2 linked regions of the Casimicrobium huifangae genome follow. The protein of the gene in region 1 interacts with the protein of each later gene in a pairwise test. Links are inferred from orthologs where the notes say so. Each region holds a gene or a part of one and is shown in the gene's direction. Other genes may lie near its edges. The genes, in order: recR and recO.

What was found.
Region 2: the proteins of recR (region 1) and recO interact in binary tests that used the Escherichia coli proteins (3 or more experiments, as listed by UniProt). The link is inferred for Casimicrobium huifangae from one-to-one orthologs.

What each region holds. Positions count from the first base shown.
Region 1 is NZ_CP041352.1:1,125,822-1,137,193, forward strand. Bases 3,475-6,225 are described here. They hold recR (recombination mediator RecR), read left to right. Parts: upstream 3,475-4,430; coding sequence 4,431-5,021; downstream 5,022-6,225. Other genes in these bases: dnaX (DNA polymerase III subunit gamma/tau), read left to right, coding at 3,475-3,715; FKL89_RS05235 (YbaB/EbfC family nucleoid-associated protein), read left to right, coding at 3,815-4,141; FKL89_RS05245 (hypothetical protein), read left to right, coding at 5,018-5,539; rsmA (16S rRNA (adenine(1518)-N(6)/adenine(1519)-N(6))-dimethyltransferase RsmA), read right to left, coding at 5,663-6,225. Also shown: FKL89_RS05215 (2'-5' RNA ligase family protein), read left to right, coding at 1-154; membrane-bound lytic murein transglycosylase MltF, read right to left, coding at 192-1,592; more of dnaX, read left to right, coding at 1,979-3,474; more of rsmA, read right to left, coding at 6,226-6,496; FKL89_RS05255 (heme-dependent oxidative N-demethylase subunit alpha family protein), read right to left, coding at 6,668-7,603; FKL89_RS05260 (3'-5' exonuclease), read right to left, coding at 7,588-8,370; cysteine synthase CysM, read right to left, coding at 8,452-9,360; FKL89_RS05270 (ComEA family DNA-binding protein), read right to left, coding at 9,535-10,311; alr (alanine racemase), read right to left, coding at 10,488-11,372. UniProt on the Escherichia coli protein: May play a role in DNA repair. It seems to be involved in an RecBC-independent recombinational process of DNA repair. It may act with RecF and RecO.
Region 2 is NZ_CP041352.1:1,663,283-1,674,841, forward strand. What follows is about bases 8,622-11,559. They hold recO (DNA repair protein RecO), read left to right. Parts: upstream 8,622-9,651; coding sequence 9,652-10,467; downstream 10,468-11,559. Other genes in these bases: era (GTPase Era), read left to right, coding at 8,622-9,464; acpS (holo-ACP synthase), read left to right, coding at 10,464-10,883; nagZ (beta-N-acetylhexosaminidase), read left to right, coding at 10,956-11,559. In the rest of the region: FKL89_RS07615 (asparaginase), read left to right, coding at 1-427; RNA polymerase sigma factor RpoE, read left to right, coding at 549-1,157; FKL89_RS07625 (RseA family anti-sigma factor), read left to right, coding at 1,160-1,768; FKL89_RS07630 (MucB/RseB C-terminal domain-containing protein), read left to right, coding at 1,784-2,881; FKL89_RS07635 (Do family serine endopeptidase), read left to right, coding at 3,003-4,553; lepA (translation elongation factor 4), read left to right, coding at 4,673-6,466; lepB (signal peptidase I), read left to right, coding at 6,626-7,516; FKL89_RS07650 (DUF4845 domain-containing protein), read left to right, coding at 7,520-7,909; rnc (ribonuclease III), read left to right, coding at 7,910-8,569; more of era, read left to right, coding at 8,571-8,621. UniProt on the Escherichia coli protein: Involved in DNA repair and RecF pathway recombination.

The sequences.
Region 1 (11,372 bases):
TGTACCGCACATGACTGTTCTGTATGACGACCGGCTGGTGCGCCCGGAGTCAGTTGAACCGATAAGCTGGACTGCCACCGAACTGTTGTTGATTCACAGTCACGTTGGATTGACGCGACATGATGTGCTCGCCCGATGGCAGTTTGGCATGTAGTGAACTCAACAGGTGGCTACAGCTATTGTTCTGTCTTTTATCCGGCCCGCAACTTGGGCTGATAAGGTGGTTCCAACCGCAGCAGTACGTCGTAATAAGCACGCACGGATTCCACGTAGTCGACCGGCATGTTGCAGCGGCAGGGGCCCAGCTTGAACTGGGCGGCGACATCGGGCTTGGCAAGCATCGGCAGGTGGCGGCGCACGTCGGGCCACATGTCCGGGTTCTTCTTTGCGCGCTGGGTCAGGATACGGGCGTTTTCGATGTGACCGAGGCCGATGTTGTAGGCCGCCAGCGCCAGCCAGGTTTTGTCCGGCTCCTGGATGCGCGCAGCAAGGCCGTCGCGCTTGAGTTCCGAGAGATAGCGGGCACCACCGAGAATTGATGATCGCGGGTCGAGCCGGTCAACGTTGTAGCGCTTCGCGGTGTCCTCGGTGAACTGCATGATGCCACGGACACCGGTGGGCGACGTTGCATCCGCGTTCCAGTGTGATTCCTGATACGACACCGCAGCCAGTAACCGCCATTCGATGCCATACGTCTCCTGCGCCTGCTGGAACCACATGCGATAGCGTGGCAACACCGAGTTCACCCGTTCGCTGAAGATGTCGATGTCCATCGGCGACACCCGTTGCGGGAATCCAAAGTAGCGGTCAAGCACCCGCGCAATTTGCCCGTCACGCGTGATGCGTGTGAGAAATGCCTCGGCCTCGTCGCGCAGCTTCATGTCCTTGTGTGCAAACAGCCAGACGCGCGATAGCGCCGGCTGAACAGTGAATGCGCGTTGCGCATCGTAGTGGAAATGCCGGCTCGCGTTGAAGGTGTCCTCCTCGACGATGGCGTACTGCACGTCATCATCACCAACGGCCGCGATCAGGGCCTCGTCGTCGTGGCGCTCGTCTTCGACAAAGGTGATGCCAGCGTTGCGGCGACGGATTTCCGCCATCTGCGGGTGCGAAAAAATCCGCGAGCTGACCACCACGCGTTTTGGCAGCAGTTCGGCAAACGACTTGGGGGTGAACTTCTGCGGCGAATTGAGCAGCACCCAACCGCTCTCCTGGTAGCGCGCCCTGGTCGCGACCTCGGTGGCGCTCATGCCATCGGCCGAAACTCCCATCGTTACCACGTCAATCTCGCCGCGCATGAGCGCCAGCCGTGCTGCGTCGGGCGTGGGGTAGGTCTTCAGCGCAATCGAGCGGTGTTGCGTTTGTGCAAATGCACTGATCAGGTCGTATTCGAGCCCGGCAGCCTCGCCATTCGGGTCAACGTAATAGATCGTTGGATGCACCATCACACCAGCGCGCAGGGCATTGGGGTCGGCTGGCGTGCGCAGGCTGCCGCTCAGCGGCCGCGTCTCGGCCCAGTTCACCAGCTTGAACGGCAGCACCAGCGCAGCAGCAGCAGCCAGGACGGCCAGAATGATGCGGAAAAAGGACATGTCTCGTGTACGAACTTCCCGTTGCGCACTCGACGCGTGGCCCGCGAGTATAGGGGCTGGCAATCGGTACGTGCGGCTTGCAAAATCTCCGGGCAACTATAATTGGAGGTGGTGGGTCGCCCCGCATGTTCAAGCCGTGAATCTGGTCAGGTCCGGAAGGAAGCAGCCACAGCGGTGTAGGCAGTGCCGGGGGAACGGCTCACCACCTCTTTCTCCGGCGTCCGCATACGGGCGGATTGCGGCGTTGAATTTTTGGCGGGCCACTCGCCTATCGCGTCAGATATGTCTCGTGTCCCGCCAAAAATTCGCCTTGCACTCCATCCCGTCTGCGAACGCTGACATTTGGTTCGATCAGCTCTCCCCGCACGTTTGGAGCCAGTAGCCAAGTGTCCGCCTCTCTCGCCCTAGCCCGCAAATATCGCCCGCGCAATTTCTCCGAGTTGATGGGGCAGGAGCACGTGGTGCGCGCGCTGTCGCATGCACTGGAAACCGGGCGGCTGCATCAGGCGTATCTGCTCACCGGCACGCGCGGCGTGGGCAAGACGACCATCGCGCGGATCCTTGCGAAAACTCTGAATTGCGAAACTGGCGTTACTGCGACGCCTTGTGGCGTCTGCCAGACTTGCCAGGACATCGATGCCGGACGCTTTCCCGATCTCATCGAGCTTGATGCTGCGTCGAACACCGGCGTCGACAACATGCGCGAGATCATCGACAACGCGCGTTATGCGCCCACGGCCGGCCGCTACAAGGTGTACCTGATTGACGAGGTGCACATGCTGTCCAAGAGCGCCTTCAACTCAATGCTGAAGACGCTGGAAGAGCCGCCGGAGCACGTCAAGTTTGTACTGGCGACGACGGACCCACAGAAGATCCCGGTGACGGTGCTGTCGCGCTGTCTGCAGTTCGCGCTGAAGCAGTTCCCGCCCGAACGTGTGGCGGAGCAGTTGCACAAGGTGCTCTCGGCTGAGCAGGTGCCGTTTGACGCGCCCGCTTTGCGCCTGATCGGTGAGGCAGCGCAGGGCTCAATGCGCGATGCGCTCTCAATCACAGACCAGGCCATTGCGTTCGGGCACGGCAAGGTAGACGAGCAGCAGGTGCGCCAGATGCTCGGCAACGTGGATCGCGATTTTGTGTGGCGTGTGCTGGATGCCGTCGTTGCGCGCGACGCGGCGGCGCTAAACGCCGAGGTCGAGCGCTGCTTCGAGCACGGGCTCGCAGCGGACGACGCGCTGGCCCAGCTCGCCCGTGCGTTGCAGCGCATCGCCCTCGCGCAACCGGTACAGGCGAGCGTGGATGCGGCTGACCCGGATGCCGCGCAAATTCAGCGCCTTTCGCAAGCTTTGAGCGCGGAAGAAGTGCAGCTCTACTACCAGATCGCGCTGCACGGTCGCGACGATCTGCGCCTTGCACCCGACGAGCAGACGGCGCTGATGATGACGTTCTTGCGCTTGCTGGCGTTTGCGCCGTCGAATGGTGCGGAGCCCGTGCGCGAGGCGACGCCGGCAAATGTTGCACGGACCGAAACTCCCCTCGCCCCTCGTGGGAGAGGGGTTGCGGGAGAGGGGGCTGGTGCTTCGCCTTATCCAGCGTCGCACGCCTCGGCGCCGTCCCCCTCTCCCCAACCCTCCCCCACCGGCGGGGAGGGAGTAACGCGCACCGTCGACGCAACCCAGGCTTCCGCTCAAGTGACGTCGACAGGCTCTCCCATCCCGTCGGGCAGCGACGCCGCGCCTCGGCGCGACTTCGACGGTGACTGGCTCAAGCTGGTGAGCCTGCTGCCACTTGCTGCGATGGCGCGCGAGCTGGCGCGGCACAGCGTGCTGGCGAGCTGGGACAAGGGCCTGTTCAAGCTCGCATTGCCACAGGACAAGCGGCCTCTGGCGACGCAGAAGGAGCGCCTCGCTGGCACGCTCAGCGAGTATTTCGGCCGCGCCGTGAAGATCGAAATCGAATTGACGGACAACGTCGGCGAATCGGTCGCGGTGCGTGACAACCGTGTGCGTGACGAAAAGCAGGCCGCCGCCGAGGCCGCCTTCATGGCGGACCCGGCGGTGCAGGTGCTGCTCAGCGAAGGCGGCGGCCGCGTGCGCGCGGGTAGCATTCAGGCTACTGAGTCATGACGAGTGACGAGTGACGAAAAGCAGAGGTGGCGTCATCGCATTTCAGATGCACCTTTCGTCACTCGTCATTGCTAACTCGTCCTTTTTTCGGAGAAACAAATGCTAGGTAAAGGTGGAATGGCTGGCCTCATGCAGCAGGCGCAGCGCATGCAGGAAAACCTGAAAAAGGCGCAGGAAGAAATCCAGCGCATGGAAGTTGAGGGCCAGGCTGGTGCTGGCATGGTCAAGATCACCATGACCGGCAAGCACGACTGCAAGCGTGTGCAGATTGATGCCGGCGTGATGGATGACAAGGAAATGCTCGAAGATCTGATCACCGCCGCCATCAATGATGCCGCGAAAAAGATTGAACAAGTTTCCTCGGAGAAGATGGGCTCGCTCGCCGGTGGCATGGGGCTGCCGCCGGGCATGAAGTTGCCGTTCTAGACGGCAGGACGACGCTCGCCATGCTCGCCAGGACGTCGCGCGCTTCGCTTGCTAGGACGACGGCCAACGCTTCGCTTGGCCTAAGACGCGAGCACGGGGCGACATGCGGTCGGTTTTTCGGCCATCCAAGTCAAACAGCCAGCGGTCCAACTTTCGTGACCAATCCCTCCGCAACTGACGGGGCTAGCGGCAAACCTTGGCGTCCTAGGCCGAAGGCCGACGTCCTAGCAAGCGAAGCGCGCGCCGTCCTAGGGCGCGGCGCGCCCGTCGTCCTGCGCGCGGAGCGCGCATGAGTGCTCCTGTTTCGTTCAAGGCGCTCATCGACGCGCTGAAAGCCTTGCCCGGTATCGGCCCGCGGGCGGCACAGCGCATTGCATTTGAGCTGGTGCAGCACAAGCGCGACGCCGCGCTGAGGCTAGCGAAAGCGCTGGAAGGCGCGCTCGACAAGCTGGGCCATTGCGAGCGCTGCAACACGCTGTCGGAAACGCCGGTGTGCGCGGTCTGCGCCTCGTCACGGCGCGACGCCTCGCTGCTGTGCGTCGTCGAAACCCCAGCCGACCAGATCACGCTGGAGCAGAGCGGCGCCTTCAGCGGGCTCTACTTCGTGCTGCTCGGCCGCCTATCGCCGCTCGATGGCGTCGGCCCCGGCCAGATTCATCTCGAAAAGCTGGTCAACCGCGCCACCGACGGCACGGTCAAGGAAGTCATCCTCGCCACCAACTTCACCAACGAAGGCGAAGTCACCGCGCACGTCATCACCGAACTGCTCGAAGGCCAGGGCGTCAAGGTGTCGCGGCTGGCGCGCGGTATTCCGATTGGCAGCGAGCTGGAGTATGTGGATGCGGCGACGGTGGCGCAGGCGGTGAGGGAGAGGCGGTGAAACTTGCCCTACTGAAGGGCCTGCTTCCAGGCCTGGTTGTTTCACTAGTCTTCGCTACTTGGCTATTTTTCCGAACGGAGCAGTTTCGAGAGGGGCTTGTTTTCTCTTCACTGATGGGCGTTAGTTCATTCGCCGCACACAGCGTGGTCGCTGTAGTTTCTGTGGTGATAATTTGCAACACGCGCGCCACCAACACAGGTGCCGCACTGCGAATATCCATCGCACTTTGCACAGCGGTTGCGACAGCGCTTTTCTGCCTAGTGGTGTATTCGTGGGCACGATCGCTTGCCACCGATGCTGGGGCGACAAGGCTTCCCGTAAGCGCCGAAGAAGTTCGCTTTCTCAGTGCCACGGACTACCGTGTCGCGACGATTGCCTTGTGGTGCGGCGTGTTTGGTTCGCTGGCTTCAAGCACCTTCACTTCTGGCCAGGTTCGGCGTGATCTAGCTTGGTTCTTGGGGGGCGTTCTTTCGCTTGTTGCGCTGGCTGCGGTGCTAGTAACAGTGATGACCTCCTAGAGTCGTAGGGTGCCACGCGGTGTTCCGGAGAGGCGAAGCGCGTCAGGAGTCCTGCACCAGTCCGCCGCAGGCGCGCTCCAAAACGTTGGTTCGATGAACAAATACCTTGACGCGCTGCGCTGCTCAGGGCGACGACCCTTCACGCCAGTCACTGATCGCAACGAACTCGGCGGTCGATAAATCCTCTGCGCGGGCCGTTGGTTCGATACCGATGGCAGTCCACGCGTCGGCACTGACCCACGCGGCGAGACTCTTGCGGATCATCTTGCGTCGTTGGGTGAAGGCGGCGGTGACGATCTGCGCGAAGCGGGTTTCGTTGTTCGGTCGTAGCCTCTTACTGCCGAGCGGCGTGAGGCGAACGATCGACGAATCCACCGCCGGAATCGGGCGGAATGCGCCGGGTGGCACGTCGAAGCACTTTTCCACGCGATAGCGGTATTGCAGCATCACCGACAGCCGTCCGCGCTCGCCGCTGCCTTCGCTCGCCGCCATGCGGTCCACCACTTCCTTCTGCAGCATGAATGTCATGTCGCTGATGCGATCCTCAAACTCGCAAAGGCGAAACAGGATGGGTGTGGAGATGTTGTACGGCAGGTTACCCACCACACGCAGCTTCGCGTCCGCTGCCAGCGTTGCGAAATCGAATTCGAGCGCATCAGCCTCGTGTACGCGCAAACGGTCCCTCGGGAATTCGGCGGTGAGGCGGGCGACGAGGTCGCGGTCTATTTCCACCACGTCAAGGCTCGCCGCTTGTCCCGTGGCGCAGTGTGCATCCATCGCGGCCAGCAGTTCACGCGTCAGCGCCGCCTGACCGGGCCCGATCTCGACGATGCGCTGCTCGGGGCGCGGGTCGATGGCATCGACAATGCGCAGGATGTAGTGGCGATCCACCAGAAAGTTTTGCCCGAAGCGCTTGCGGGCCCGGTGGGGGGCGGTGGGTGCTTTGGTGTCACGCATGGCAGCAATCCGTGGCGGATGGCGCCGCATGTTCGAAAGCCTCTCCTGCAAAGCAGGGGAGGTGGCGCGCAGCGCCGGAGGGGTAACGTGCCAAGCCAACGCAAATGACCCCTCTGTCAGCTGCGCCGACATCTCCCCTGCCGCGCAGGGGAGACATGCATTGATAAGGATTCATGCGAGTTGGTCCAGTTCCGCCAGCACTCGAGGCAGCGCGTCGGTCATACCCCGATAGGCAACGATAGCCGGCGTCATCGAGCGCAGTGAGGCGGCAAGCTCTGCCGCACGGCCCGGTGCGGCCCGCAGCACGTGGAGCAGCGGGCTCATCAGCAGGCGGATGAAGAACACGGCACGTTCGAACTGCGGCAGCGGCCACGTTGTCTGCCGTTCGATGCGGAAGTACAGCCGCGGCAGCAATGGGGCAGGATCAGCAAGCGCTTCGCGCCACCACGCCGCGTTGTTCTCGGGGTGCTGGTCAAGGGCCGGATTCGGCACGATCAGCCAGACGTGGCGCAGCATTGGCTGCTTCATGAAGGCCATCGCCATCAGGTTCGGCCCGGCGGCCTGCAGCATCGCGTTGTCCGCCACCGGCTGGTGAATCGCCATGAAATCGAGACTCAGCTTCTCGCGCGGGTCCCAGCGGGAGGGGAAGCAGACGGAGAGGAATTCGGTGCGCAGGCTGCCGTCGGTCGCCTTTAGGATGACGAAGTCTTCCTGCAGCGAGAGCGCCGCGTCTGTTCCCCTCTCCCCTCGTGGGAGAGGGGCTGGGGGAGAGGGGGTGCGGTGAGCTGGAGTCACCGTTACTGGGACGCCGCCGTCCCCCTCTCCCCGACCCTCCCCCACCGGGGGGGAGGGGGCCAATCCCCTAATCGCTTCGAGTACGTCTTCGTTCGCGTCACCCACTGCTGCGCGATCGCCATGTGCCGCGATGACCTTGGCACGTTCGCGTTGATACACGTCGAACAGTTCGTCACGAATCAGAAGCGCAGGCGATGCCGCATCCAGTTTTTCCAGATTTGGACGCATGCGGAACGGCACCTGTACTGGCCACGGCATGCGTGTGGCGGGCGTGAGCCAATCGATGGTTCCAGTGCTCACGTCGTCGGCCACGCAGCGAGATATTCCTGCCAGTGATCGCCGGGTGTGGTGCCGAGCTTGTCGCGCAGCAGCTTCAGCTCGGCGTCGTATTCATCGCGCGTCAGCTCGCCGCGCATGGCGAGGAAGCGCAGGAACAGCAGGTAGGTATTGGCCGCGTCGGTCTCGCAATAGGCGCGAATTTCCGCGATCTCGCCACGCTGATATGCCGGCCACACCTGGCTACCGTCCATGCCGAGCTTGCCGGGGAAGCCACAGAGCTTGGCCATCGTGTCGAGCGGTGCGTTGGCGCGCGCCTGATACATGGCGAGGAAGTCCATCAGGTCGAGATGGCGCTCCTTGTAGCGGTTCAGGTAGTGATCGAAATTGAACGCGCGGTCGTTGGCGCCAGTTTCCAGAAAGCGCGACGCGGTGACGCCGGTGATCAGACCGCGCTGCATCAGCACCGGCAGATCGAAGCCACCGCCGTTCCAGCTCACCAGTTGTGGCGTCTTGCGTTCAATCAGCTCAAAGAATTTCTGGATGATGGTGGGTTCATCGTCGCTTGCCTCACCCAGCGTCCAAACAGCGATCTTGTCGGAGCCCTCGCGCATCACGCAGGAGATGGCGCAGACGCGCTGCAGGTGATGCGGCAGAAACTCGCTGCCGTTTTTCTGCCGCTGCTGCGCGAACGCCCAGAGCCCGACCTCGTCATCGCTCAGGCTGGTGGGCAGGTCATGCAGACGACGTATTCCGTTGATATCCGGAATGGATTCGATGTCGAAGACTAGCGTTGGGAGCATACGAGCATTGTAGGAGCGGCTTGCCAGAGAGCCTCCCCTGCGAAGTAGGGGAGGTGCCGCGAAGCGGCGGAGGGGTTGCGCCTAACCCGGAAACACGCCCGTAGACAGGTAACGGTCACCGCGATCACACACAATGAAAACAAAGGTTGCGTTCTCCACGCCCTTCGCCAGTCGCAGCGTGATCGCCAGCGCGCCTGCGGCGCTGATGCCGCAAAAGATGCCTTCTTCCACCGCCATGCGGCGTGCCATTTCCTCGGCGTCAGCCTGCGACACCTCCTCGACGCGATCCACGCGCGCCTGCTTGAAGATCGCCGGGCGGTACGCCTCAGGCCATTTGCGGATGCCAGCAATGCTGGAGCCATCGGTCGGCTGCGCGCCGACGATCACGATATTCTCGTTCTGCTCTTTCAGGTAATTCGAGATACCGGTGATGGTGCCGGTGGTGCCCATCGCACTCACGAAGTGCGTGATACGACCTGCCGTCTGCTGCCAAATCTCGGGGCCGGTGCCGGTGTAGTGAGCCAGCGGGTTGTCGGGGTTGGCGAACTGGTCCAGCACCAGTCCCTTGCCCTGCTGCTGCATTTCAACGGCGAGATCACGGGCACCTTCGATGCCTTTCTCTTTCGACACCAGGATCAGCTCGGCGCCATAGGCCTTCATCGCCTGACGTCGCTCCAGTGACTGATTCTCCGGCATGATCAGCACCATCTTGTAGCCGCGCATCGCCGCGACCATCGCGAGCGCGATGCCGGTGTTGCCGGACGTCGCCTCAATCAGCGTGTCGCCGGGCTTGATGGTGCCGCGCTTCTCTGCCTGCACGATCATCGAATACGCCGGTCGGTCCTTCACGCTGCCGGCGGGGTTGTTGCCCTCCAGCTTGCCAAGGATCACCGTGCTATCCGGAACGCCGAACAGCTTTGGCAGCCGTTGCAGGCGGACGAGCGGCGTGTTGCCGATGGTGGTGTCGATGGTGGGGTAGGGCTGGTGCATGACGAATGACGAATGACGGATGACGAGTGACGAAGATCAAGGATCAAAGACGCATGGCTGACGGTGGCGATGCGATTCGTCACTCGTCATTCGTCTTTCGTCCTCGGTTTCATGGATTATCCCGCGCCAAAGAAAAACCCCGCCGCAGCGGGGTTTTTTAGCAAGAGCGAAGGATTACTTCTTCGGCTCGTCTTTTTTGGCTTCAGCCTTCGGAGCGTCGGCTTTCGGTGCATCTTTCTTGGCATCCTTGGCCGGGGCTTCTTTTGCCTTGGCAGCATCAGCCTTTTTCTTGGCTTCAGCTTCCTTCTTTGCCTTGGCAGCTTCTTCTTTCTTCTTCTTGGCTTCTTCAGCTTTGGCCTTCTTGTCGGCTTCTTTCTTGGCCTTTTCTTCGGCCTTGGCTTTCTTGTCGGCTTCTTTCTTCGCTTTGTCAGCTGCGGCTTTTTCTTCCTTGCTCATCGGCTTGGCGGCGTCTTTCTTCGGCTCTTCCTTCTTGGCGTCTGCCTTGGGAGCTTCCTTGGCGGCGGCCGGAGCGGCTGCTGCAGGAGCGGCGGCCTTGGCGTCAGCTTTCGGAGCATCTTTCTTGCCGGCATCGGCTTTCGGGGCTTCCTTGGCGCCAGCGGCAGCTTTCGGATCTTCTTTCTTGCCTGCGTCAGCTTTCGGAGCTTCTTTCTTGGCGCCGGTGTCCCAATCGATCTTGGTCGGGCCGGACGTGGCGATCTTGTCCTTCATGTCGAGGAAATTCTTGTCGCCGATGCCGTCCACCTTTTTCAGGTCGTCAGCCGACTTGAACGGGCCGTTCTTGGTGCGATAGTCAACGATCGCCTGAGCGCGAACCGGGCCGACGCCGGGGATCTTGTCCAGCTCGTCCTTGGTGGCCGTGTTGATGTTAACTGCGGCGAACGCAGCGCCTGCGAGCAGAAAGCCTGCGAGCAGAGCAAAGATCTTCTTCATGATACGAATGGTCCTCTCGTGTGAGCCCGGTGCTAGCGATCCGGGTTGACGGTTAATCAGCTGGGAAAGCGAAATCGCAGCAAAACACCGCCAGCTACAGTGCGCCGCTTAAACGCATGGATTGTAGCGGGCGTTGACAATCCTGAATTGCCGCTCTGACGCGGGCTTGCGCCGCGTCAAACAATCCGTCGCGGCACCCGGGCGGCGATCGCAGTCAGCAGTTCGTAGCCGATGGTCCCGGCGGCGTTGGCAACTTCGTCCACCGCCAGGCGGTCGCCCCAAAGTTGCACCTGGCTGCCGACGCGGGCCAGCGGCACGTCGGTGACGTCCACCGTGATCTTGTCCATCGACACCCGACCGGCGATGGGCGCGCGCTGGCCGTCCACCAACACCGGTGTGCCACTGGGCGCTTGGCGCGGGTAGCCGTCGGCGTAGCCACACGCGATGACCGCGATCCGTTCGTTGCGCTTCGCGGTGTAGGCGGCACCGTAGCCGACTCGCTCGCCAGGCTGGAGCGACTGGATGGCAATCACCTCGGTGGTCACCGTCATCGCTGCCTTGAGTTGCAGCGACATCGCGCTACGACTGGCGTGGCTGAACGGCGTGGCGCCGTAGAGCATGATGCCGGGCCGGACCCAATCCTGCTGCGCGGTGCCGGCGCTGCCGCCCGCGCCGACGCGACCGAAGTCGAAGCAGGCGGCGGAGTTGGCCAGCGAGCGGGCGTACCGCAGATCCGCGGTCGCCGCGTTGAAGCGGGCCAAGGCGTCCAGATGACCGTCTGGCTCGTCCGCGCAGGCGAAGTGGGTCATCAGCGTGATCTCGCCGGTGCCTTCGTATTGTTCGGCGCGGGCGGCAACGTCGCGCGCCCGCTCAATGCGAAAGCCCAGCCGGTTCATGCCGGTATTGAATTTCAGGAAGACGTCAAGCTTGCGCGCGAGCGGTGTCGCTTCGAATTCGCTCAGTTGCTCGTCGCTATGAATAACGACACTCAGTCGATGCTCGCCGGCAGCATGCCAGTCGAGGGAGGAAAAGCAGCCTTCGAGCAAAAGGATCGGCTTCTT
Region 2 (11,559 bases), 540 kb from region 1 along the record:
GCCGCTGGTCGGGCTGGCGCGGGCGTTTGCCTGGATGACGCGCGATGAGGCGGACCCGCGCTACGGCACGGCGCCGAAAACGCTGTTCGAGGCCATGGCGGCGCACCCCGAGATGGTCTCCGGCGCCGGTCGCAACGATCTCGCGCTGGCCACCGCCGGGCGCGGCGACTGGGCCAACAAGGTGGGCGCCGACGGCGTGCAGACACTGGCCAGCCGCTCGCGTGGCATCGGCATCGCTGCCAAGGTCAGCGACGGCAACCTCAAGGCACTCATGGTCGCCTTTTGCAGCGTGCTGGAACAGCTTGGCATGCTTGATGATACGGCGAAGGCAGCGCTCGAATCGTGGTCGAGAGTGCCGATCAAGTCGATCCGTGGCATTGAAGTCGGCGCCATCGAACCCCATGTGCTGCTCAAGCGGACGGCGTAGCTGGCTGGCAGTCAGTTGCGGGCAACAATGAACTTTGCCCCGATGGGCCGGTCATTAGCGTAGACCGGTCGCGTTGGCGCTGATATCGCCCGGCAGACAGAATAAAAAAGGGAACTCGCCGATGAGCGACCGGGTGGTCGATCAGGAACTTGTTGAACGTGTACAGGCAGGTGACAAGCGTGCCTTTGACTTGCTCGTGCTCAAATACCAGCGCAAGGTGCAGCGGCTGGTGGCTCGCTTTGTGCGTGACCAGGGCGAGGTCGACGACGTGGTGCAGGAAGCGTTCATCAAGGCGTACCGCGCCCTGCCGACCTTTCGCGGCGACGCGGCGTTTTATACGTGGATTTATCGCATCGCCATCAATTGCGCCAAGAATTACCTTGCCAGCCCCGGCCGCCGCATCATCCCGCAGAGCGATCTGCTTTCCGAGGATGACGACGACGCGGAATCTTTTGACCGCAACGATGGTCTACACGATGTCGCAACCCCGGACGCCGAATACGCCAGCAAGCAGATTGCGGAAACGGTCAACCGGGCGATGGCGGCGCTGCCTGAGGATTTGCGGATGGCGGTGACGCTGCGGGAAATTGAGGGCTTGAGTTACGAAGAGATCGCAGAGGCGATGGATTGTCCGATCGGAACGGTGCGCAGCCGCATCTTCCGGGCACGGGAGGCAATCGCGACCGAACTGCGACCGTTGTTGGGAACGCGGGAAGACAGGAGATGGTAGGGATGAACGGCAACATGGAAAGCGGCTCGGGCAACACCGATCTGCCGCTGGCAACCCGGGAGCAGATTTCGCGCTGGCTCGACGGCGACATTGCGTCGCATGAAATCGAACTGGCGATGACCACGCTGGCCAAGCAGGACGGCCGCTATTGCTGGGCCGAAATGCACTTCGTCGGCGATTGCATACGAGGGCTGGAAAACACGCCGCACGGCTGTGCCGACCGCATTCGCGCCGCCATCGCTGCCGAACCTGCGATCGTGGCACCGCTGGCCCGTCAGACGCGTGAGGCACGAGAAGCCGCGGAGCACAAACAGCGCGGCGTCATGGCAGCCATGTCGTCAATGGGTCGAGGTGGCCGTGCCTGGGCGACTGCTGCTGCGGTAGCGGCGGTTGGCTTTGTTGGCACCGTGGTCTACAAGGACATGGCGGCACCCGGTACGCCGGGGGCGGTCGCTACCGGGCCATCCGCAGTGGTGGCTACGCCGGTGGCGTCCCGCCCGGTACAGGATTTTTCGGCTTATGAGCAGGCGCATCGGGAAAGTGCCGATGTCGCCAGTATGTCGCCGATGCGGCAGTACCTGCGTCCAGCCGTCATCGTTCAGGGTCAGTAAGAGGGTTTCATCGCCGTGACTGCTGTGACCGTGACGACCCTGACGTCTATTGCTGCCCGTTTCGAGCGGGCAACCCGCTTCGCAGCCCGCCGTTTCGCTCGCGTGCCAATGCTCGCGGCGGCGCTGGTGGGCAGCTCCGGCGTGACGCTGACGAGCGTCGCCTGGGCGCAAAGCGGCGGCTTGCCCTTGCCCTCGTCGCAGGCAGTGAGTTCAGTGCCCAGTGTCGGGCAAATCCTGCAACAGGCGGCGAGCGCGGCCTCGTCGCTGAATTACTCCGGCACCATCACTTACCAGCGTCGTGGCGCTGTCGAGACCTCACGTATCGTGCACCTGTTTGAAAACGGTGTCGAAATGGAACGCATCACGACGCTTGATGGGCCACCTTACGAGGTGATTCGGGTCAACGACGAGCTGACCTGTTACTTGCCGGAAGCCCGCCTGATCCGCATTGAACCTCGCACTGGGCGGCAGGGCTTCCCTTCGCTGTTGCCCAAGCAGATGGCGACGCTGGCGCAGCAGTTCACGGTAAAGAAGCTCGAAATCGAACGCGTCGCCGGGCACGACGCCCAAGTGTGGATGTTCGAGCCCAATGATGAATTCCGTTTCTGGCACAAGCTCTGGACGGAGCTGAAGACCGGCCTCTGGCTGCGGGGGCGGGTGCTCGATGAGTCGGGCAAGGTGATTGAAGAAATTACGTTCAGCGATATCCGTATTGGTGGACGAATTGATCGTGAGCAGCTGAAGCCGACGCTGGTCAACAATGTTGCAAATTGGCGGGTTGATCGCAAACTGCCGATCAACGCGGTCAAGACTGATACTGGCTGGGTAGCGAAACTGTTACCGGCTGGTTTCGTCAAGATTGGCGAGACCTTCATGCGCGCGCTGCCCGGTCGTACCGAGCCGGTGTCGCAACTGGTTTATTCCGATGGCCTGACGTCCGTGTCCGTTTATGCTGCGCCCTTGGCCGCTGGTGAATCGCCAACGCTCGGCGCCAGCGTGCAGGGTTCGCATCAGGTATTCACTCGTCAGGCGAACGACCAGTTGATCACTGCATTCGGTGATGCCCGACCGGCAGCGGTAAAGGCGATCGCCAACTCGCTTGCCCGCAAGTAGCGCCAGGCGAAATTCCGGCCAACTTCGGCTTGGGATCAGTTTGCTTCAAGCAGAACAGATTTCAGATTTTTTTCGTTCAATGTCAATGTAGCGTTCACGTAAAGTTTTCAGGAGAAAAACCGTGAAAAAGTCAGTTATCGCTTCCCTCTTGGCCGTCGGCGCACTTGGCGTGACGGTCGCTGCTTTCACCTCGCCGCATGGCGCTGCCGTCGCGCAGTCGCAGATTGTCGCGCAGAGCACTGCTGTCGCCCAGGCGCCGCAAGGACTGCCGGATTTCGTTTCGCTTTACGAGCGAAACAGCCCATCGGTGGTGTCGATCAGTGTCAGCAGCACGCCGGGTCGAAACCGCGCGCGCGGCAACGACGACAACGCAACGCCGGACCGCGACGACATGGAAGAATTTTTCCGCCGCTACTTCGGGCAAGGGCAGGGGCGCGGTGCACCCCGCAATTTCCGTCGCCAGGGCGGCGGTTCGGGGTTCATCATTTCTTCCGACGGCATGATCGTCACCAATAGTCACGTGGTCGAAGATGCTGATGAAGTGCTGGTGAAACTGACTGACAAGCGTGAGTTCAAGGCCAAGGTTCTCGGATCTGACAAGCGCTCCGACGTCGCGGTCATCAAGATTGATGCGACCGGCTTGCCAGCGGTCAAGGTGGGCAATCCGACCAACCTGAAGATCGGCGAGTGGGTGGCGGCTATCGGGCAGCCGCTTGGCTTCGAAAGCACCTTGACAACCGGCGTGGTCAGCGCCAAAGGTCGGGCCAGTCGCGGCAACGACGCGACAGGCGACCTCGTGCCGTTCATCCAGCACGATGCTGCCGTCAATCCGGGAAACTCGGGTGGTCCATTGTTCAACACGCGTGGAGAAGTGGTCGCCATCAATTCGATGATCGCGACGGTAAGCGGTGGCTTCCAGGGCATCTCGTTCGCCATCCCCATTGATTTGGCGATGGATGTGGTGGGGCAACTGCGCGCTGGCGGGTCGGTGAAGCGCGGCATGCTGGGTGTCAACATCGGGCCGGTGACACGTGATCTCGCCGATGCGTTTGGTCTCTCCAAACCGCAAGGCGCGCTTGTTGCGGGCGTAACGAAAGGCAGTGCGGCCGAGAAGGCTGGAATGAAGGAGGGCGACGTGGTCCTGAAGTTCAATGACCGCGCTGTCGAGGATTCGCGTGATCTGCCGCGCTTCGTTACTTCTGCTCGCCCCGGCACCCCTTCCAGGGTGCAGGTGTGGCGTGACGGCAAGACGGTGGAACTGAGTGTCACCCTCGATGAGTACAAGGACGCTACGCAAGTCGCATCGGTTCAGTCCAGTACCCCAGGAAAAAAGGAGCCGGCGAAGTCAGATGCCACCAGCGAAGGGCGGCTTGGTCTGATGCTGCGTCCGTTGACAGAAAAGGAGCGCGAGGCTGCGAAACTGGCGAATGGCGGCGCGGTTGTTGCCGATCTGTCCGACAAGTCAACGGCCGAGGCACTTGCCAAAGGCGACATCATCGTCGGCGTAACCCGCAAGGGCAAGTCAACTGCGGTGACCGGACCCGCGCAGCTGGCCGAGCTGATCAAAGGTGCAGAAAAGGGCTCCACGCTGGCCTTTAGGGTGAAGCGGCCGGCAGATCGTACCGGCAGCGAGTACAGCGAGTTCTTCGCGCCGGAGAAATTGCCGGAGTGAGTCCTGTCTGCCGGACATGCCGGGCAGCGCCGAAACGCTAAAATTAGCGGTTAGCCACGAAAAGGCCAACGGGATCGACCACCGAGTCGGCGCCCGGTGGCCTTTTCCATTTTTCTCGCATGCAGAACATTCGCAACTTTTCGATCATCGCGCACATCGACCACGGCAAGTCAACCCTGGCTGATCGCTTCATTCAGCGCTGCGGCGGCCTCTCGGATCGCGAGATGACCGAGCAGGTCCTTGATTCGATGGATCTCGAAAAAGAGCGTGGCATTACGATCAAGGCGCAAACGGCAGCGCTAAGCTATAAGGCGCGAGACGGTCAGATTTACAACCTCAACCTGATCGACACGCCGGGTCACGTCGACTTTTCGTACGAAGTGTCGCGTTCGCTTTCCGCGTGCGAGGGCGCTCTTCTGGTGGTTGACGCCTCGCAAGGCGTGGAAGCACAGACGGTCGCCAACTGCTACACGGCCATCGAGCTGGGCGTCGAAGTGGTGCCAGTGCTCAACAAAATTGACTTGCCGAGCGCCGACCCGGATCGCGTGAAGGAGGAAATCGAGGATGTTGTTGGTGTCGATGCCACCGACGCCGTGCCGTGTTCCGCCAAGACCGGGCAAGGGATCGATGACATCCTCGAAGCGGTCGTCGCCAAGATCCCGCCACCTACCGGCGACCCGGAAGCGCCGCTCAAGGCGCTCATTATCGATAGCTGGTTTGACAACTATGTCGGCGTTGTAATGCTGGTGCGCGTGTTTGACGGCACCCTGCGCCCGAAGGACAAGATCAGCTTCATGGCGACAGGGCGATCGCATCTGTGCGAGCAGGTCGGCGTGTTTGCACCTCGCTCGACACAGCGCGAGTCGATCTCTGCCGGGCAAGTGGGCTTCGTCATTGCCGGTATCAAGGAGCTGGATTCGGCCAAAGTGGGCGATACCATTACTCACGCCCAAAAGCCGGCAGCGACCCCACTGCCAGGTTTCAAGGAGGTCAAACCGCAGGTGTTTGCCGGTCTTTATCCGGTTGAAGCCAACCAGTACGAAGCGCTGCGCGAGGCGCTCGAGAAGTTGAAGCTTAACGACGCGTCCCTGCACTTTGAACCCGAGGTGTCGCAGGCGCTGGGCTTCGGCTTTCGCTGCGGCTTCCTGGGCCTGCTGCACATGGATGTGATCCAGGAGCGCCTGGAGCGCGAGTACGACATGGATCTTGTCACCACCGCGCCGACGGTGGTGTATCAGGTTGTGCAGCGCGACGGTACGGTGACCAACGTCGAAAATCCAGCCAAACTGCCCGATTTGTCGCGTGTTGAGGAGATCCGCGAGCCCATCATCACCGCGACAATCCTGATGCCACAGGAGTACGTCGGCCCGGTAATGACGCTTTGCAACGAGAAACGTGGTACCCAGGTCAACATGCAGTACATGGGCCGGCAGGTCATGCTCACGTACGACCTGCCAATGGCCGAAGTCGTGATGGACTTTTTTGACAAGCTGAAAAGCGTGTCGCGCGGTTATGCGTCCCTCGACTACGAATTCAAGGAGTTCCGCGCTGCCGACGTCGTCAAGCTCGACATCCTCATCAACGGCGACAAGGTGGATGCGCTATCGGTGATGGTGCATCGCGCGCAATCGGCCTACCGAGGGCGGCAGGTTGCCGCCAAGATGCGCGAATTGATTCCGCGCCAGATGTATGACGTGGCGGTGCAGGCTGCGATCGGAGCGCAGATCATCGCCCGGGAGAACGTCAAGGCCATGCGCAAGGACGTGCTCGCCAAGTGCTACGGTGGTGACATCACTCGCAAGAAGAAGCTGCTCGAAAAGCAGAAAGAAGGCAAGAAACGCATGAAGGCGGTGGGCTCAGTCGAAATTCCGCAGGAAGCCTTTCTCGCGATCCTGCAGACAGGTGACAAGTGATTGGCGCCCACCGCAGACCTTTGACGCCGCCGACAGACCTGTTGTCGCATTGCTGCCTGCGGTCGCCCTTTGTCGCGAAAAATGACAATTAATTCCTGATTCCGCACATCGAGTTGGGTATCCCGGCGTCGCGCCTTCACCGCTTTTGACCGCACAAATATGAAGTACCTCCCATCGCTCGCTCTTGCCGTACTTGTCGTCACCGCGCTGCGCGGCGTTTTCAGCGGCGCTCCCGTCAACTTTCCGCTATTGCTGTTGCTGGCTGTTGTGGTCTGCGGTATCGCCTGGGCTGCAGACAAGTTTTTCCTCGCCAAGCGCCGGACGGCTGGAGAGCAGTTGCACTGGGGGGTGGAGGTGCCTGCCTCAATCTTTACAGTGTTGCTGGTGGTATTCCTGCTGCGTTCGTTCCTGGCAGAACCGTTTCGCATTCCATCCAGTTCGATGCGGCCAGGCCTGGTGACTGGCGACTTCATTCTGGTCAACAAATTCAGCTATGGCATCCGACTGCCGGTGCTGGATAGCAAGGTAGTTGATACAGGCAGTCCGGCGCGCGGCGATGTGGCTGTGTTCAAGGCGCCACATGAGCCCGAAAAGGACTACATCAAGCGCATCATCGGTCTGCCCGGCGACACCATCGTCTACAAGGACAAGAAACTGACACTCAATGGCGAAGCAGTGCCACAGGTAGAAGATGGCACCTATAGCTACGTCGAATTTGGTCAGTTCCTGACGACCATCAAGTTCAGGGAAAAGCTTGGCACGCATGAGTACCTGATCGCACAATTTCCGCAGTTCCCGTCTTTCATCCCCAGTCAGAAGTATCCGGGCACCCCCGTCCCGACTTGCAGTGATGACGGCAATGCAGTGACGTGCAAGGTGCCGCCGGGGCACTATCTGGCGATGGGTGACAACCGCGACAACAGCCTTGACGGTCGCTACTGGGGTTTCGTTCCCGACAGTCATCTGCGCGGCAAGGCGTTCTTCATCTGGTTCAACTGGGACGACATTTCGTCGTTTGCTTTCAAGCGCGTGTTTCGCGGCATACAATAATTCGTGATTGAACTACCGATAAAGGCACCTGTGAATTTCAAGCACCAGCGTGGTCTGAGTCTGATTGGTTTCATTTTGATCGCGGCGATCGTTGCCTTCGTGATGTTCACCGCGTTCCGCTGTGTTCCGGCCTGGACAGAGTACTTTTCGCTGAAGAAAGTTTTGCAGCAGGTCGCGAACGAGTTTGGTGTTGAAGCCCAGGCACCCGCTATTCGAGCTTCGTTCGATCGGCGGGCAAGTATTGATGACCTGCCGGTCAGAGGTAAGGAGCTCGACATTCGCAAAGACAACGGGCGTATCAGCCTCTCGGTGACATACCAGCGCCAAGTTCCCGTCGCAGGCAATATGAGCCTGCTGTTTGACTTCGATGCGTCGGCTACAGGTAACCGATAGTTGAGTCTCGAAGCGTCCCTCGGCCATACCTTTCGCGAACCGCGTCTGCTGCGCGAGGCGTTGACGCATCGAAGTTTCGGCACGCCACACAATGAGCGCCTTGAATTCATCGGCGACGGCGTCCTGAACTGCACTATCGCGCTTGCCCTGTACGAAAAATTTCCAGAGTTGCCCGAGGGGCAGCTCTCGAGGATGCGTGCGAACCTGGTCAGCCAGCCAGCCTTGCACTCACTGGCGCAACGCCTGGACATTTCGCAGCATATTCGCATCGGTGAAGGTGAAGAGAAGAGCGGCGGACGAGAGCGGCCGTCCATGCTTGCCGATGCTTTGGAAGCCATTTTTGGTGCAATCCTGCTGGACTCCGGTTTTGATGCGGCGCAGGCTGCGATCAATCGCCTGTATGTAACGCGAATTGCCCAGGTGAATCCGCGCGAAGGCGGCAAGGATGCAAAAACCCGCTTGCAGGAGTTCATGCAATCCAAGCATTTGCCGTTGCCCACCTATAGCGTCGAACGTGTTGACGGCGAAGCCCACGCGCAGGTGTTCACCGTTCGCTGCAGTGTGCCCCAGGTGGATCAGGAAGCCGTTGGCCGTGGCTCGTCGAGGCGTGCGGCCGAGCAGCAGGCGGCCAATGCGGTGCTGAACAAGCTTGGAGTCTGATGTGACTGAGCCAGTGGTCCTGCGCTGCGGCCAGATCGCCGTGGTTGGCAAACCGAACGTCGGCAAGTCAACGTTGCTGAATCGTCTGGTCGGTGAAAAGGTATCCATCACCTCACGCAAGGCGCAGACCACACGCCTGCCGTTGCGTGGCATCCTGACTACTGCGACTGCACAGTTCGTTTTTGTCGACACTCCCGGTTTCCAGACCAAGCACGGTGGCGAGATGAACAAGCGCCTCAACGGTAGCGTTCGTCGTACGCTGGAAGAGGTGGATGTCGTGCTTTGGGTGTGGGACGCCACGCGCCTCTCGGCCGCCGATCGCGCCGTGCTTGAGTTGATCCCGGCAAAAACGCCGGTGATCGCAGTGCCCAACAAAGTCGATCTGCTCAAGGATCGTGCCGCGTTGGCAGCTGCGGTGATGGAACTGTCGGCAGTCCGTGAGTTCGCGGCTGTAGTGCCAGTGGCGGCCAGCAAAGGAACGCAGACCGACGCCTTGCTTGCCGAGATCGAGAAACTGCTTCCCGTCGGCGAACCAATGTTTGATGCCGACGACTTGACTGACAAGCCGGAGCGCTTTCTCGCCGCCGAAATCATCCGCGAGAAAATCTTTCGTCTCACCGGCGACGAACTGCCCTATCGCGCGGCGGTAATGATTGACAAGTTTGAGCATGAAGGCAATCTTCGCCGCATCTTCGCTGCGATCCTGGTGGACAAGTCGTCGCAACGGCCAATCCTGATCGGTGCCGGCGGCGAAGTGTTGAAGCGCATTGGCACCGAAGCGCGTCTTGACATGCAGAAACTCTTTGGCGGACCGGTCTACCTTGAGCTTTTTGTCAAGATCAAGAGTGGCTGGTCGGAGAACGCGGCAGTGCTGCGCGATCTGGGTATTACTTAGCGGCGTCGCCGCAGGACGAAAGACGAAGGACGAATGACGACCAACGTGCAACGATTTTCTGTCGCCGCGAAGTTGGCCCAAAGGTTGTTGCTTTGTTCGCACTGCGGGGAGCGGATTCCACGCAGACGCAGCACCCCCTCGTCATTCGTCTTTCGTCGTTCGTCCTGTCAAGCGCAAAGCGCTTGACATGGCCGTTCAGGCGAAAAAATCCACCCCGCAGCGCGCATTCGTGCTGCACAGTTACGCTTATTCCGAATCCAGCCTGATTGTCGATCTCTTCACGCTCGACAATGGTCGCATGGCGGCGATTGCCAAGGGGGCCAAGCGGCCGGCATCGAATCTGCGTGGTGCCTTGTTGTCGCTTCAGCCGCTGGAGGTTGTTTTCAGTGGTCGCGGCGAGGTGAAAACACTGACCCAGGCACAGTGGTTGCCGGGCCAGCCGTGGTTGACTGGTCGGGCGCTGATGTGCGGCATGTACCTCAACGAACTCGTGATCAAACTGCTGCCGCGCGAAGACCCGCACCCCCAGTTGTTTGAATCGTATGCCGCGACCCTGCTTACTCTGGCCGCCAGCGACGAGCACAGTGCGATCCTGCGCGAATTTGAAGTCAGCTTGTTGATCGAAATGGGCTACGGTCTGGAGCTTACGCACGATGTGCGTACCGGTCAGCCGTTGAAGCCGGACGCGCTCTATCGGTACGACCCGATGTCAGGCCCGGCCGAGCAGGGCATCGGTGCCCTGGTCAGTGGTGCCGCGTTGCTTGCACTTGCCTGCGGCCGCTTTGAAAACAATGCCATTGCGGCTGAGGCGCGTGACTTCGTGCGCAACATCATCAATTTTCATCTGGAGCGTCGCACGGTGCGCTCTTCCGGAGTGATGCACGATCTGCACCAGCTCTCCGAGCGACTGGACGCGAAGCCCGCCCGCAAGGCCGGTGCATCACACCGGGCCACCAGCGACGTTGGCGGTGCGGCCACAGCCGTCGCAGAAGGCGCGTCATGATTCTTGGCATCGGCACCGACATCGTCTCGATTGCCCGTATTCGTGACGCTCTCGACCGTCACGGCGCTCAGTTCGCGCAGCGGATATTGAGTGACGCCGAGCTGCTCGTCCTGAATGACATCAAGGACCCTGCGCCCTGGCTGGCCAAACGTTGGGCAGCAAAAGAGGCATTCGGCAAGGCTGCGGGGATTGGGGTGCGCGCGCCGCTGACGCTGGCCGGTATTGGTATCGGCCACGATGATGCCGGACGTCCTTTGTTCGAACTGAGTAAGACTGTCGCTGTGCACCTGAAAGGGCTCGGCGTCGAGCACACTCATCTTACCCTCTCTGACGAGCGGGACTACGCAGTAGCCTTCGTTGTGTTCGAAGGAAACGTGCCGAGCCACCGCCGGTACGGTGAGACCCGCTTGCCCTGATTGTTTCGACTGCACCTTCCGACCATGCCACGCCAATCTTCAGCCGTTCCGAAATCACTTCTCGGCCCCATCATGACGTCCATCGAGGGTACTGAGCTCACCGCCGAAGACCGCGAAGTGTTGCGCCATCCGCTGATCGGTGGTGTCATTTACTTCGCTCGCAACTTCGTCGACAAAGCTCAGCTCGCGGCGCTTTCCGCGGACATCAAATCGCTGCGCGATCCGGCACTGGTGATTGCGGTTGACCAGGAGGGTGGGCGTGTGCAGCGCTTCCGCGATGGTTTCACCGAGATCCCGCCGATGCGCTCACTGGGGGACCTGTGGACGACGCACGCACCCTCGGCCCGCGCCCGCGCGTTCGAGTTGGGCTTCACCATCGGCCACGAGCTGGGCGACGTTGGCGTTGACTTCAGTTTTGCGCCGGTGCTCGACCTCGACTATGGCGAATCCACAGTGATTGGTCATCGGGCTTTTCATCGTGATCCGATCGCGGTGTCCGCGCTGGCCACGGCGCTGATGCAAGGCTTGCGGGCCGAGGGCATGGCGGCTGTCGGGAAGCACTTTCCGGGGCATGGTTTCGTCAAAGGTGACACGCACTGGGAACGACCGACCGACGAGCGCACCTACGAACAGGTGGAGGCGGCGGATCTGATTCCGTTCCGCGAACTTGTTGCCG